DNA from 2 places in the Ruminococcus sp. 1001713B170207_170306_F1 genome. Region 2 is predicted to be linked to the other one. Evidence: riboswitches for the same ligand, from Rfam matches in the RefSeq annotation. Region 2 holds a riboswitch; the other holds the start of a gene.

Region 1 (8,028 bases), on a different contig from region 2:
AACATGGAAGAAACTGTAGAACCATAATACAGGAAGAAAGATAACCAGAGAGGAGATATTAAGCCCTCCGGCAATTGCGATAATAGCCCAGAATAGAGTCATAATGCTGATTCCCTGCTTAAAGAATCCCATATACATTTCTCCCGCACCAGGAATCAGGGAAGAGATAAAAAGCAGGAATCCCTTTTTTTGTTTTTGCATGTTAGTTACCTCCGTTTGTTATTGTATTTGAAATAGAATTAATGTAGTTGACAACTTTCTGGGGAGCATCAGAGATTCCATCTGTAATTCCATTTGAAAAATTACGTAATGAAGTTCTAATTTCCCGGCGCGTTTCAGATGATTTGGCTGTGGACTGCGGAAGCTGAGGCGAGACGAAGTCCATTTGCCCAAGGCTGAACAACATAACCAGTGCAAGTACGACTCCGACTACAGTGCGGAGCCCCTCATAGAAAAACCGCATTTTATAGGTAGCATCCGCTGCTGTTTTCTGTATCTGAATATCAGGAGCTGTAACACGTTCCATAATTGTTTCTTTCAGATAGGCGGGAGCTGAGGATGCATGATCTGTATATTCGTCCGCAAGCTGGTTAAGACAGTAGTCGCAGTGCTTCATATGTTCCAGAAATGCAATGATTTCATCAGTGTTCATCTCTTCATTTTGAAAATTATTCAGGTCATTACTATTGATATGCATTTAATCGCTCCTTTCTGCCAACATTTTTTTCAACATGTTTTTTGCACGATATAGCTGTGTCTGAATGGTCTTAGGGTTTTTGCCTTCTTTTTGCGATATTTCTGTTACGGACATCTGTTTACAGAAATGAGCAATGGCAATTTCCTTGTAAGGACTTTTCAGGCCGCTGCATATCCGAAATACCTGCTGTTCCGAATCAGACTGCAGATACTGTTCCTCTGGGGAAGAATGATTCTCCAGATCAGGAAGCTGTGAGAAATAAATATCTTCCGTTGGAATTGAACGGCGTCCGGCAGCTTTTAGGAAATCAAGGCATTTGCGTACTGCAATTTTGCTAAGCCAGGCTTTTTCATAAAGCCCATCGAAGTGGGCGAGACTTTTGTAGGCAGACAGGAATACCTCTTGAGTGAGGTCTTCTGCATCGAAAGGATTACCTACTGATTTCAGACATATGGAATATATCAGATTCTGGTATTGGTCAATCAGATATTCCAAATATTCTTCCTGTGAAATGTTATCAGCCTCCTTCCTGTCCGTTCTCTAATTATAACGCGACTGCCTGATAAAGTTCTTCAAAAATAAATAAAAATTTTGTAATTATTCAGCTGGTACTATTTTGCAAGGTGTTTTTACTATAAAAGTCCCGGATGGAAACCATGAATGAGTCATGCATGCATGAGAGAATTCATAGATATCGGATGGGCTAGAGCGTGTTTGAAAAATCATTCCCGCAATCTGCACGCCCCACTTTGTGGGAGATTGCGGTATATTTGAACACGTCCTGAAATGACTAAATACAGAGAAAAAATAAAAATTGCGGGAAGAGCATAAATAGACTATAATCAGTTTCGTGAATAAAAGATAAAAATAAATTCTGCTGTTTAATTTATGAAAGAAGGAGCATTTATGTACGATACAAAAAAGTTATATTATGAAGATGTATATAAAAAAGAATTTACCGCCAAGGTGTTGGAGTGTCGTGAGAGCAAGAAAGGCTATGAAATAATTTTAAACCAGACAGCTTTTTATCCAGAAGGAGGCGGACAGCCCAGTGACACCGGTATATTAGGCGGAATAAATGTTAAGGAAGTTCATGAGAAGGATGGAGAGTTAGTTCATTATACAGATGGGCCTTTGGAAGTTGGTATGGATGTAATAGGAAAAATTAACTGGGGCAGAAGATTTGACCTTATGCAGCAGCATTCCGGAGAGCATATTGTAAGTGGGCTGGTACATGAAGCATTTGGATATGACAATGTGGGATTCCACATGGGAAGCGATGTGATCACCATCGATTTCAGCGGAATGCTGGATGAAGAACAAATGGCCGAAATCGAAGCGAAAGCGAATCAGATTATCTGGGAAAATCAGGAAGTTGAGATTTTTTATCCTACAGAGCAGGAACTTAAAAATCTGGATTACAGAAGTAAGAAAGAGCTTTCCGGATGGGTTCGTATTGTGCGCTTCCCGGGAGCAGATACTTGCGCATGCTGTGGAACTCATGTGACGCGTACTGGAGAAATTGGAATGGTGAAGCTGCTTTCTGTAGTGAAATTCCGTGAGGGGGTTCGTATGGAAATGCTGTCAGGTAAGCGAGTGCTTGATTATCTGAACATGATAAATGAACAGAATCGTCAGATTTCCGTGAAGCTGTCTGCGAAAATGGACAAAACAGCGTCAGCGGTAGCAAGGATTCAGGATGAAAATTTTGCTCTGAAGGGAAGAGTACATGCGTTAGAAGAAGAATTTATCGTTGGCGAAGCTGCTAAATGGAAAGAAAAAGAGAATGTGGTTTTATTCCAGGAAGGAATGGAAGCAGGAAGCGTTCAGAAGCTTACAGATGCAATTTTACAGGTTTGTAAGGGGCGTTGTGCAGTATTCTCCAGGAATACAGATGGAAGCTATAAGTATGCTATGGGAGAAAAAGACGGAGACTTACGTCAGTTTACAAAAGAGATGAATGCAGTATTGAATGGCAGGGGAGGCGGTAAGCCTTTCTTTGTACAGGGGTCTGTGCAGGCTTCCGAGAAAGAAATTCGAGCCTTTTTCGAAAATAAATAGCAGTTGTTCAGTTCCTTCGCAAAAGCACCTTGCGGAATAGTTGCAATAAATAATAAAAGAGGATTGAAAAAATCCGTATTAAAGCGTGTTTGAAAAAGCATTCCCACAATCTGTACGCCCCACTTTGCGGTATATTTTGCTCGAATTCGGCTGTCGTAGCTCGCTACGACGCCCTCCTCCGGACAAAATCTCCCACAAATTGTGACGCACATCTTGCAGAAGTCCTTTTTTCAAACACGCTCTGCGGAAGAAAGGAAAAGCTGAATTATTTTTCAAGATAATCAGTGTTATATGAAGAAATGTTTGGAGAGTGTCATGCGCACCTGATCATGGATGGACTGAATTATAAAGATGCAATTTCTATTCATAAGGATCATGTAAACGATGAAGTGATACGGAAACATTTGAAAGCTTATGAAGAGCTGGGGATTGTCTTTGTAAGAGATGGTGGAGATGCATTAGGAGTATCAGAAAGAGCCAGGAGACTGGCACCGGAATACGGAATTGATTATCGTACTCCTGTTTTTGCCATCCATAAAAATGGACACTATGGATCTATAGTGGGAAAAGGCTTTGACACTATGAAAGAATACCATGTCCTTTTGAAAGAAGCGAAAAACAAAGGGGCAGATTTTATTAAAATTATGACCACGGGACTTCTGGATTTTAATAACCATGGACAGATTACCGGAACGCCTTTAGACAGGAAAGAAGTCCGTGAGATGGTACATATCGCCCATGAAGAAGGGATGGCGGTGATGAGCCATACCAATGGGATTTATGGCGTACAGGCAGCTGTGGAAGCTGGTGTGGATTCGGTAGAACATGGAAATTATATTGATCCGGAAACAATCAGAGAATTAGCTGACAGTGATAGTGTATGGGTTCCTACTCTTGTGACAATTCGAAATCTTCGTGGATGTGGAAGATATAAGGAATCAGTGCTTGATCCTATTATAGAACTGGCCGCAAAGAACCTTCGTCTGGCATACAAGTACCGAGCAAAGGTGGCTCTTGGAAGTGATGCAGGAGCTTATATGGTCTTACATGGGAAGGGCTTAATGGATGAATACCAGGCATTTATGGACATTCTGGGAGAATCCGGGGATGTGAGAGCCTGGCTGGCAGATGGAGAGAAAAGGATTCAGGACACCTTCAGGCGTCCTGAATCTTGATAGATGTATAAATGTTGGAATTTTTGGATTTTGTAGGATCAAAGGTAATGCAGATACCTGCGCCGGATTCCATATTACTGGTGGAGATATTCTTTGCCCCCTCTGTAAAGCAGGTTATGGTTGCGCCATCGCCAGTTTGAAGTGTGACGGTATTTGCTGTATGGCCTATAATTGTACCGCTGACTGTGCTGGTAAGTTCCCGGCTTCCAAGAGAATCCGGATCATCACCGGTGACTGCTGTAACAGTAACACCATCCAGTGAATTTCCCTGAAATTGGCCAGTGTAAGTTATGGTTACATAGGAGCCTGGTGCTGTTCCACCTTTAAAGTAAGAAGGAGTCTGAGACAAATCTACATTTATTGTGCTATCAGAGCCAGAGGGAAGAACTGTGAGCGTATTCAGGGAAATATTCTGAATTTCTGCATGAATCTGCTGTTCTTTTGCTGAGTCATCGGCAGGAACTTGTGCAGGATCTGGTGTTGGTGTTGGATCTGGAAGTGTAAGCGGATCAATATCTGAAATGCTTAGTACTTTCAGATGACTGGCATTAAGAGAAGAACTTTGGGTATCCTGACTGGAAGTAAACTTGCCTTTAAAATGAATGTATACCCATACACCGGTACGGATGCCATTCTGATAATATTGTTCTGTTCCAGTGATTGGATAGGTGGCTGTTTTGCCTTTTTTATTTTTTATGGTAATGGTATTTGGAGTCAGACTCTGTACTTCCCCATAGGCCTTTCGTACTTCCAGCTGATTCTTTTTGTGAAAGTCGTCTACTACTTTCAATGCTTTTACAGTGCTGGTATCCTTGTTAGAGAGCTGCCCCTCATAAATGACACTGATTTCATCTCCAGTGATCATGCCATCTTCGCATTCCAAAGTTGCTTCAGAAAGATCAAAAACGTAAGTTTGTTCCTGGCTTTCCATAGTTAGGGTGGCACCGGTGAAATCCTTAAGGGTTCCTTTGATTTCATCCATATAAACACGCTGTTTGGGTGTTTCTGAAGTGTTCTGTAAGGTGGTTTCACTCTGATCAGAAATAGAAGTATAGCTGGTGATCATATCACCGGCAGTACATCCTGACAGAGAGAACAGTACCAAAGAGCCAAGTAATAGTTTTGTGAAATTTTTCATTGTTGCTTTGTATCCTCCGAATCCGGAAATGGTACAGGAAGAAAATCGAAAACCTCTCGGCAGGCATTCCATTCCTCCGAGTTATCCGGCATACGATAGCCAAGTCCTGTACATTCTGTAGTAGCATTTGTATTCATGTAATTATTATAAAAAACATTGTAAGGATTCTGTAGTGGCGGCTGTTTTTGGCAGGATGATTTGTTTGTGGATTTTATATTCATAGAAACACTCCTTTTTGTCAAATATTTTTCCTATATAAGGGAAGATATTCTTAGAATATGCGAAAAAGAGGAGAGTATGCACAAACATTTGTCAGTGACCAGTAACGACTAATTGTTACTGTTCACTCCGTGACCAGTAACGCGCTTCGCGATGCACAGAAATCATGCATTCGCATGATTTCGCGCTAAGATTCTCGGGTTTTCTGTGAACTTTGTTCACAAAAAACACTCGCGGAACGTTACCAGTAAACAGTAACGACTAATTTATTTATGTGAATATTATAACAAATACATATTGAAATTTCTATATTTTGTGCTATAATCATTTTAAATAAATAATAGCGAAGTAGGAATTTATGCGTCAAGTGTTCATTGGCTGGGGAGTCGCCGTGAAACGAAAAGCAGCAGGACTGTTTACGATATATTTTCCGCACCCGTTGCTACATGTGAGAACATCTCATAATGTGGAGGGATTATTATTTATGGTAACTACTCTGTTATTTTAATCATTATGGAGGTGTTTTTTTTATGCGTAAAAACAAACAGACATGGAGTGTTAAGACTCTTGTATTCCTTGCACTGCTGGTAGCAATCCAGCTTGTGCTGTCACGCGTTCTGGTAATTGATCTTGGTGTATATCGAATTACATTGGGAACTGTCGCCACTGTATTGGCAGGTCTTTGGATGGGACCTGTAGCTGGTGGTGTAGAAGGTGCTGTTGCCGATATCATTGGATGTTTTATGAAAGGCTATGGAGTTAATCCACTGATTACTTTATCAGCAGTTGCCTGGGGTGTGATCCCCGGACTGGCTGGAAAACTAATGGCTGAAAAGAACAGAAAAGTAAAGACTGTTGTTATGTGTGTCGCAATTGCAGTCTCTGGCGTAGTGGGAACACTTGGACTGACCACTGCAGGACTGGTAATAATCGGAGCAAACTTCTATGCAATTATGCCAGGACGTCTTGTACAGTTTGCAATCATGACTCCAATCTACTGCGTACTTACCAGTCTTCTTTATTTCAGCCCGCTTACAGGCATGGTTGTAGGAAACATAAGACCTGCTAAGCTGGAGAAGAAGACCGTATAAATGGCAGCAGTCCAGGAGCTGAATTATATACAAAACCCCAAATTAAATAATATGGCATAAGATGGATTATGAAGCAATGCACTTACTGGAAAGTTGATTGTTTGAGAAATCAACTTGTTGAATAAGTCAAAAAATACGATTCCCAAATAAAAGGCTGTGATCAGGATAAACACTGATCGCAGCCTTTTTTAAACATGCTCTGAAAAGTTTTCAGTTTGTATGTGTCTGAACCCGGAACCAATAGGTGTAGAGATAATGAAGTCCAAGTGATTCATAAAGATTACGTGCTGGAGTGTTTCCCTCTACTACCTGAAGATAGGCCTTAGTTGCGCCTTTCTTTTTTCCTTCTTTTAGAAGTGCAGTACAAATCTGACGAGCATAACCCTTGTGTCTGAAATCTTCGCGAACATGGATAGCGTACAATCCAATATAATTTCGATCCAGAATGCCAAGCCCGGTTGCAATAATTTTTCCGTTACTCCAGATGGAGGCGCATACGGTGTCTTTTACGATGGCATGATACATGGATGGAACTACAGCACGGTGAACAGGATTAATGGTGCCTTTCAGATCAAAAAGACTTTCAATCCAAATATCTGGAATATCGTCAGTAAGAGTTACCAGATCGCAAGGCGCAGAAGGATCTGCTCCATCCAGTGAGGCTGCCATAACATTTGTTGTATGCTGGATTTCGTAGTTGCGGTTTTCCAGAAGATAATCAAAATCCGGAGAAACCAGAGGACTGATCTTAAAAATTGCAGGGCTGCCCAGTCGGGCATACTCTGCTTCGCAGAAAGAAACCTTTTCCCTCCAGGAAAGGGTAGAAGTTCCGAACTGCTCCACACTGTTTGTTCTATGTGTATAAAAATAGGAAAAACGGAGAATCCATCCATCATAAAGCTCCATTTTATGGGAGGGCCATGCATTTAGTGACATATCTTCAATTTCTTTAATGATTTTATCCATAAAAAAACCTTCTTTTATAAGTTTAGGGTCATTATACATAATTGTATCCAGCAATGCAACTGAAAATAGTCTGTTATAAGACAGATTGCTTTTTACACATCTTGCAGAAAGCCTTTTTCAAACACGCTCTAGTACATCGTTTCGTAAATAACTATACCAATCGCGTAGGATGTGAATTCGAGTGTGCAGGTATAAAAACGCAGGCGTAGCGGGCTACGCCGAGGCTTTTATACCTGTGCAATCGGATTCACAGGCAAGTGAGTGGTATAGTTATTTCGAAAACGATGTACTAGTACGGTGAATAGCCGCAAATTAATTTATACAATCTGTCTGCCAGAAATTTTTGTCCCTGCTCAGTAAGGTGAATCCCATCTGTAGTAATTTCTGAATATCCATAACGACGCGCCTTTTCATTCAATTCCTCATGCAATGTAAGATAAGGAATTTGAAACTGTTCTGATAGCTGGTGGATCATTTGTGATATTTTCTGGCGAAAAGGAAGCCAGGTTCTATAACAGGCAGGCCAGGGGAAAAGAAATGGCTCCATTAAAATAATGCGTGAATTTGATTTTGCTAATATTGTTATAAGATCTGCATAGCATTTGTAAAAAGAAAAAAGCATATTCCTCTGCTGAAACGGTGTTCTGTCCGTATTCATTATTAATCCAATATCATTAATTC
Region 2 (8,028 bases):
GCAAAGGTTTTCTGCAAGTTTTTGTTTTATTTTAACATATTTGTTTCTTCTTTCTGTTATATTAATTTTCATTTAGTATAAGCGAATTTCCGTATTTACAAGCAGCTCTCCCTCATATTGTAGTTTAACAGAGAAAAAACGTTTTTCCTCTGAAAGAAGCAGGTTCAGAAAAACTTTATCACCTTCCCATGTAGGAAGCTCTGGCACTATTTTCTTATCAACCCAGCATAGTTCGCCTTCATTGCATTCAATCAGTTCCCCGGTATATCCATCAGCTGTAAATACACACATAAGCTCAGATTCACATTCGCTGTTTATAAAGGTTACCAGGCCACGAAATTTGTAGGAAGTAAGTGTGAGTCCTGTTTCTTCTTTTACTTCACGCAGAAGACATTCTTCAGGGGATTCCTGATCTTCTGTATGTCCACCTACACCGATCCATTTGCCTTTATTTATGTCATTTTGCTTTTTTACTCTGTGAAGCATCAAATATTTGCCATCGTTTTCGATATAGCATAAAGTAGTTATTGTCATTTATTCTCCTTCCCGCAGGCACTGCTTTTTTCTGTAAAATATAAAACAAGGGCGATGCATATCAGTTTTATACATGCCCCTGTTTACTGTTTTAAATCAGATTTCGCGTGTAGCTTCTTTCAGCCATTCTTTTTCCTCTTCTTCCAGATATGGAGAAATCTTTTTATATACCTGTGCATGATAATTATTAAGAAGTGCCCGTTCCTGCACAGTCATCAGCTCGGGAACAACAGCATCCAGATCAAACGGTACCATAGTCAGATGTTCAAAGCACATAAACTGGCCAAATGAGGTTTTCTCTGCTTTTTTGCATACAAGCAGGTTTTCGTGGCGGATTCCATATTGGTTTTCCACATAGTATCCAGGCTCATCTGATGTGATCATACCCTCTTCCAGTACTGCATTATCTCCCTGAATAATTCTCCAGCGGAAGCTGTTTGGTCCTTCATGAACATTCAGAAGATAACCAACTCCATGTCCTGTTCCATGATTAAAATCCTGTCCCATTTCCCATAACGGACCACGCGCCAGATAATCCAGATTTACACCAGTACAGCCATAACGGAATTTGGCATTTCCAAGGTTCAGCATGCCACGTAAAACAGCGGTAAAATATTTCTTCTGCTCGTCATTCACAGAGCCCATAACAATTGTGCGGGTGGTATCTGTAGTACCTTCGTAATAGTGTCCGCCTGTATCTGCCAGAAGGAAATTGCCAGGCTCAATGGCAATATCTGTCTCTGGTGTTGCAGAATAATGGTTGATTGCAGCATGAATGCCATAAGAAATAATGGGGTCAAAGCTGTTGTCGATAAAGTTCTCCTGCTGGGCACGGAAGCTGTACAGCTTCTCTCCTGCGCTTAACTCTGTTATTGGAATTTTGCCAACATTTTTCTTTAGCCAGCAGATGAATTTGGTAAGCGCAACTCCGTCTTTGATATGAGCGATACGTTCATTTTCTACTTCTACTGGATTTTTAATTGATTTTGGAAGAAAAGTCAGGTTGGCTTCATCCAGAATCGTTACTTCCTTCGGAATACTGTTTACCAGACGACAGTTGGCTTTCTTTTTACAAAGAAGAACTGTCATGTCTTTCTCAAATGTTTTTACATATTCATAAATGCTGTCATAGGGCAAAATGGTTACGCCATCCTTAGATAATGCGTCCAGAATTGAAGCCGAAAATGCTTTTTCATTTGCAAACAGCCTGATTTCTGTTTTGGTCATGACCAAATAAGAGAGAACAACCGGACAGCAATGTACATCGCCGCCACGAATATTCAGCAGCCATGCAATGTCATCCAGAGAAGTCAGTACAAATCCATCTGCACCTTTCTCTTCCATTGATTTACGGATTCTTCCACATTTGTCAGCACGGGATTCGCCTGCCCATTTTACATCCAGTTCCATAACCGGTTCGCAGGAAAGTGCCGGACGATCTTCCCAGATTTCTCCTACCAGATCAGAATCCGTCTGAAGAGTGGCTCCTTTTTTTGCAAGAAGTTCGGCCAGTTCATCTGCTTCTTCGGCGCTGACGGTTCTTCCGTCAAAACCAAGGCACATTCCCTCGCCTAATTTTTCTTCCAGAAACTGGTGCACAGTGGGAACATCTGGTTCTCCCATTTTAAAAAGCTCTACACCCGTTCCCTCCAGCTGTGCGGCCGCCTGGATGAAATATCTTCCATCTGTCCACAATCCAGCCATATCCTGCATGATGACTGCTCTGCCGGCAGATCCGGTAAAACCTGTAATATATTTTCTGCACTTAAAGTATTCTCCTACATATTCAGATGCATGAAAATCATCTGTGGGAACAAGATAAGCATCTATTTTCTTCTCTGCCATTACTTCCCGAAGTGCGGTGATTCGTTCTTTAACTGTCATAAAACTGACTCCTTCCAGTGAATTTTGTCTATTCCTATTATAATATCCACGTTACCCTTTCGCAACCTGTTTAAGAAAAAACACTTTTCTATTCCCAAAAGACGTGATATACTAACTTTCGAAATGAATGATATGCAAAATAGGATTTTATGCGTCAAGTGTTCGGTGAATGGGGAGTTGTCACTGAAACGAAAAGCACGTCTTACGGTATATTATCCGCACCCGTTGCAAGCACTATAAGAGGGATATCTCATATTGTGTCAGAGCCTGCCCGAAAGGAGCTTTCTGCAAGATGCACATTGCGATTTGTGGAAACGTTTTTTAACAGGCTCAAGGGAATGTTTTCGACATACATTCTATCACAATTGGAGATATCCTTTTTTGCGTATTAAGCAGGCAGATATTCGAATTCGAAAATCCTTCCCCGGTTTTATCAAAAAAGGATAGTCTCCGCAATCAAATACAAAGGAGGTTATTTTTAATGGTTGACAAACAAAAAATAGAACAGGCCATCCGCCTGCTTCTGGAAGGAATCGGTGAGGATATTACCCGGGAGGGACTGATTGATACTCCCGACAGAATTGCACGTATGTGCGAGGAAATTTACGGTGGTCTCGATCAGGAAGCAGATCACCATTTACTGAAGCAGTTTCCAGTAGAAAATAATGAGATCGTATTGGAAAAAGATATTACTTTTTACTCTATGTGCGAGCATCATCTGATGCCTTTTTATGGTAAGGCGCACCTGGCTTATATTCCCGATGGAAAAGTCACAGGATTAAGCAAGCTGGCACGTACGGTAGAGGTTTATGCCAGAAGACCGCAGATCCAGGAACGCCTCACAGTACAGATTGCGGACGCTCTGGAGCGTGCCCTCTCTCCGAAGGGAATTATGGTTATGCTGGAAGCAGAACACACCTGCATGACCATGCGAGGCGTTAAAAAGCCAGGAAGCAAAACAATTACGACTGTAACCCGCGGAGCCTTCAAAGAAGATAAGGAGCTGCAGAAAATGTTCCTTTCCATGGTCGGAAAATGAGCAGTTCTTTTTCTGAAACAAACCGTATTTCTTTAATCTGGCGGCATCCCCTTTATCAAAAGCACTGTGAGAAAATACAGGAGCTTGAAAAAAATCGTATTTTCTGCAGACATACGCCGGAACACTTTCTGGATGTTGCCAGGCTGATGTATATTTATTCTCTGGAAAACAAGCTTAATCTGTCCAGGGAAATCATTTATGCCACTGCTCTTCTTCATGACATTGGCCGTGCGCAGCAATATCTGTCGGGTATTTCTCATGACATTGCAGGAGTTGAAATAGCCGGAAAGATTCTGGCAGATCTGCATTTTACAGAGCAGGAAAAAGAGGAAATATTATCTGCGATCAGTCAGCACAGGACGGATGGATCTGATAATGTGTTGGCTATGCTGCTATATAAGGCTGATAAAAAGTCCAGAAATTGTTTTTCATGTTCAGCAGCTTCAGAATGTTACTGGCCTTCTGAGAAAAAAAATCTGACAATTGAATATTAAGCCTTCTAAAAAATCTAACAGAAAGGATGGTTTCTATTTATGAAAATTGGAAATCGTTTTTTTGATACACAAAATCACACTTATATAATGGGAATTTTAAATATTACTCCTGATTCTTTTTCCGATGGCGGGAAATGGAATCATTTAGATGAAGCTTTGCGGCATACAGAAGCCATGATCGCGGATGGTGCGGATATTATCGATATTGGCGGGGAGTCTACGCGTCCCGGACACACGCCGGTCAGTGCAGAGGAAGAAGCTCAGAGAGTTTTGCCCGTTATCGAAGCGGTCAGAAAACGTTTTGACATTCCCATTTCTGTAGATACCTTCAAAAGCAGCGTGGCAGAAAGTGCGATTCAGGCCGGTGCAGATCTGGTCAACGATATCTGGGGATTAAAATATGATTCTGAAATGGGAGCTGTAATTGCCAAATATGATGTTGCATGCTGTCTCATGCACAATAAGTCCAATACAGAATATAACAATTTTCTCATCGATATGCTTTCTGAGACACAGGAATGTGTCAATCTTGCAAGAAAAGCAGGAATCAAAGATGAGAAAATCATTCTCGATCCAGGGGTTGGATTTGGAAAAACATTTGAGATGAATCTGGAAACTATGAATCATCTGGAGCTTTTTAAGAATCTGGGCTTTCCGGTTCTTCTTGGCACCTCACGCAAGTCGATGATCGGACTGGCACTTGATCTGCCTGTAGACCAGCGTGTAGAGGGAACACTGGCTACCAGTGTAATTGGTGTGATGAAGGGCTGTTCTTTTGTGCGTGTTCATGATGTCAAGGAGAACAGACGCGTGATCCAGATGACAGAAGCAATTTGGGGTTGTAATTGAGAGTAAAGAGGACATTCGCAATCCGCTTTGCTACTTGCTCATGAACGCAGTCGCGAAACGATTGCGTTCAAATTCCTCAAAATTGTAAATAGTCAACAGAAAGGAACAACTGTTATGGATGAAACCAGATTTGATAAAATAGAAATTAAAGAACTGGAAATTTTTGCCAACCATGGTGTCTATCCGGAAGAAAATGTACTTGGACAAAAATTTGTTATTTCTGCCACCCTCTTTACCCACACACGTCAGGCCGGGTTAACGGACGATCTGTCTGCTTCTATCAATTACGGGGAAGTCAGCCACATGATTACAGATTTCACCAGAAAACATACTTTTAAGCTTCTGGAAGCGCTTGCAGAAAATCTTGCAGAGATGCTGCTCGACTCTCTTTCCGGTCTGGAACAGATCACACTGAAAATTGAAAAGCCATGGGCTCCTGTTGGTCTTCCACTGAAAACCGTATCTGTGGAAATCACAAGAAAATGGCATACTGCATACATTGCTTTTGGCTCTAATATGGGAGATAAAAAGCTGTTCATCGACAATGGGATACGTGGTTTGAATAAAACAAAAGGATGCCGGATAGAGGCCGTTTCTGATTATCTTGTAACAGAACCTTATGGTGTTACCGATCAGGATGAATTTCTGAATGGAGTTTTGAAAATGCGTACCCTTCTTTCACCGGAAGAATTGCTGGAACGTCTTCATCAGCTGGAACAGGAGGCAAACCGGGAACGTATTATTCACTGGGGTCCTCGTACTCTGGATCTGGATATTCTCTTTTATGATCAGGAAATCATTGATACTGCAGATCTTCACATCCCCCATCCGGATATGCAGAATCGTGACTTTGTGCTGGCTCCTATGAACCAGATTGCCCCTTACCTCAGGCATCCTGTACTAAATCAGACAATTTCACAGCTTTTAAATATTCTTCTTTGCCGCTAAACGAACATGTCGCCTACCGGCGACATCACATATGAAAGTCAGCTGTTCCGCGCCTATGACGCTCCCACAGCTGCCGACCGCATTCGTAATCCGTGCTATCACGCCACCGTACGGTTCCGTATACAGCGGTTCAACCAACTTAACAAGTGACAATCTAACATTGGGGCTGCCGGAAAACAGGCAGCCCCTTGTGTAATAATTCGCATCTGCTGTCAGGAAGTGAGACGCTGTCCGCAATATTCACAGTTGCACAGGCGGCCTTTTATTATCTGATTCTTTGCACCGCAGCTGGGACAGGTAACTGTAATATAAATCTTCTCATTCACACGTCTGTTTGGTGCAGTGATCAATATATAATTTTCTTCTCTGTCTATCTGAATATTTCGAATATACCCTTTGGCAATCATTTTTTCCAATTTCCTTACAGCATCTTTTCCCATCTCAGTCTCAAACTTCTCAAATGAGAGCGTGCTCTGGGCATAAGATTCAAACCAACAGGCTATTTCTCTGGCTTTTTTCTTCTTCAATGCTTTCTGGATTTCCCGGAAGGTGGGATACAAAAATAACAATCCCAGTATAATCTCCGTTGCTGCCATTCCCCAGCGTCCTTCACCAATATATTTCTCTGCTGCGCCAATAGCTCCCAGAGTAAAAAGTATACAGAAGCCACAAAGAACCCATTTCAGTTTTCCTAACACTCCTGTTTTTTTATTCTTTTCTGTTAAAAAATCATTCATGTCTGTTTCCTCTTTCCCCAATTAATCAATCTCTGTTATATACGAAAGCCTGTTTAAAAAATCATTCCTGCAATCTGCACGCCCTGATGAATCTTCTGTCAGCATATACCAAAATCCGTCTGTCAGCCAGCTCCCAGCAAAAGCCACGCATCGCCTAACGGATCGTAATAATAAACCACATTATCTCCTGCCGCATAATATTTTTCTTTTGTAAAATGTTCCTCATGATCTGTCCCTATAACAAATACCGGACAGTTTCTTCCCTCAATATACTCCTCCGTACCGGTATACCACAGGGACATTCCAAGACCAAGGTAATAACTAACTTCGTCTGTTTGCGCAATCAAGTCCCTGGCAATATTTATATCCAATGAATAATCATACTCTGATTGATACTCATCCCAATCATAATATATTGAAAAATCATAGCAGTAGGCTTCCGCTGCAAGGTGTCCATCCTTTAGCGATACCATAGGATGGTATTGCACACTCATATTCTGCTTCTGCACAGAAACCATTACATTGGAAAAAATCTCGCTCATATTGCAGCGCAGGATAATGACTTCATTTTCCTGCCCCATATACCATGGATTGTTCAGATCTTCCAAATATTCCCCTTCTTCCGTAACCTGAGTCGGATAAATACTGATCTTACAATCAAGTCCTGGAACAATAGCATAGATTTCATAACCTCCTGCATCAACAACAGTTCCATCCTGCAAAAAAGGATAAGCCGCAGCCAATTCTTCCTGCCTGGTATATTCAAGTATCTCTGATGTATCTGCATTTTCATAAGTGTAGCCCAGAAATGCCATTCCAGCCTGGCATTCATTTTCTCTGATAATGTCTTGCAAAATTGCCAGATTCTCTTCTGCCCCAGAAGTTTGGGCAGATACTTCTCTCACACATTCACCGTAGTTACTAAAAGAAAACAGTACTGCGCAAACACATACAGCAATAGAAAATTTTTTCATACTTTCAGCTCCTTCCTGTCAGAATATGCCTATGCCTTTCTATTTCAGTGTGGTTACAATCAATTTACTTTCCAACGCAGCTGCTATCAGATCTTCCTTACAGCTATATCCTGCCTTGTCAATCATTTCCTGAAAATTCCATCTTACCCCGGAAGTCGAACAATCCATTTTCCTTGCAATCTCCGAATAGGACATCCCATGAATATACAAACGCAGCATTTCCAGTTGTCTTGGACTGATATCACCGCTTGTGATCCAGTTAAGTTCCACCTTTGGCGTTATATCCGGAAATACACGCTCACCATTTAAGGTTCTGTAAATCACACTCCGTATATCCTCTTCACCGTGATCTTTATACCAGAGACTGTCCGCACATCCGCTTTTTGCTCTTTCCAGCACCTTGGGATCGATCAGAGACGTAACAACCAATACCTTTGTATATGGGTACTTTTCCCTGATCATTTTTCCGGCGCTCAGCCCATCGTGATTATGAAATGTCTGAACATCCATGATTACAAGATCTATTACTGAATAATCACAGATTTTTACAGCTTCACGGGCATCCGAAA

The links. A riboswitch is a leader RNA that binds a small molecule or an ion and turns the genes downstream of it on or off. The one in region 2 is predicted to bind tetrahydrofolate.
Region 1: another riboswitch for tetrahydrofolate. It lies ahead of I4V84_RS02005 (folate family ECF transporter S component); the one in region 2 lies ahead of folE (GTP cyclohydrolase I FolE).

What each region holds. Positions count from the first base shown of each region.
Region 1 covers NZ_JADPEX010000002.1:70,417-78,444, reverse strand. The annotation lists gene I4V84_RS02040 (hypothetical protein) at 1-201, opposite strand, end outside; gene I4V84_RS02035 (hypothetical protein) at 203-697, opposite strand; gene I4V84_RS02030 (sigma-70 family RNA polymerase sigma factor) at 698-1,192, opposite strand; partial or broken gene I4V84_RS20265 (alanyl-tRNA editing protein) at 1,586-2,254, shown strand; gene I4V84_RS20260 (DUF6783 domain-containing protein) at 2,638-2,958, opposite strand; gene I4V84_RS20255 (DUF6783 domain-containing protein) at 2,890-3,039, shown strand; gene I4V84_RS02020 (amidohydrolase family protein) at 3,043-3,933, shown strand; gene I4V84_RS02015 (hypothetical protein) at 3,914-5,071, opposite strand; gene I4V84_RS02010 (hypothetical protein) at 5,068-5,292, opposite strand; THF riboswitch at 5,633-5,734, shown strand; gene I4V84_RS02005 (folate family ECF transporter S component) at 5,821-6,381, shown strand; gene I4V84_RS02000 (GNAT family N-acetyltransferase) at 6,592-7,347, opposite strand; gene I4V84_RS01995 (GDSL-type esterase/lipase family protein) at 7,637-8,028, opposite strand, start outside.
Region 2 covers NZ_JADPEX010000040.1:2,074-10,101, forward strand. The annotation lists gene I4V84_RS18340 (8-oxo-dGTP diphosphatase) at 73-534, opposite strand; gene I4V84_RS18345 (aminopeptidase P family protein) at 631-2,418, opposite strand; THF riboswitch at 2,552-2,648, shown strand; gene folE (GTP cyclohydrolase I FolE) at 2,900-3,457, shown strand; gene I4V84_RS18355 (HD domain-containing protein) at 3,454-3,951, shown strand; gene folP (dihydropteroate synthase) at 3,991-4,800, shown strand; gene folK (2-amino-4-hydroxy-6-hydroxymethyldihydropteridine diphosphokinase) at 4,915-5,748, shown strand; gene I4V84_RS18370 (hypothetical protein) at 5,961-6,485, opposite strand; gene I4V84_RS18375 (hypothetical protein) at 6,608-7,459, opposite strand; gene I4V84_RS18380 (response regulator transcription factor) at 7,499-8,028, opposite strand, start outside.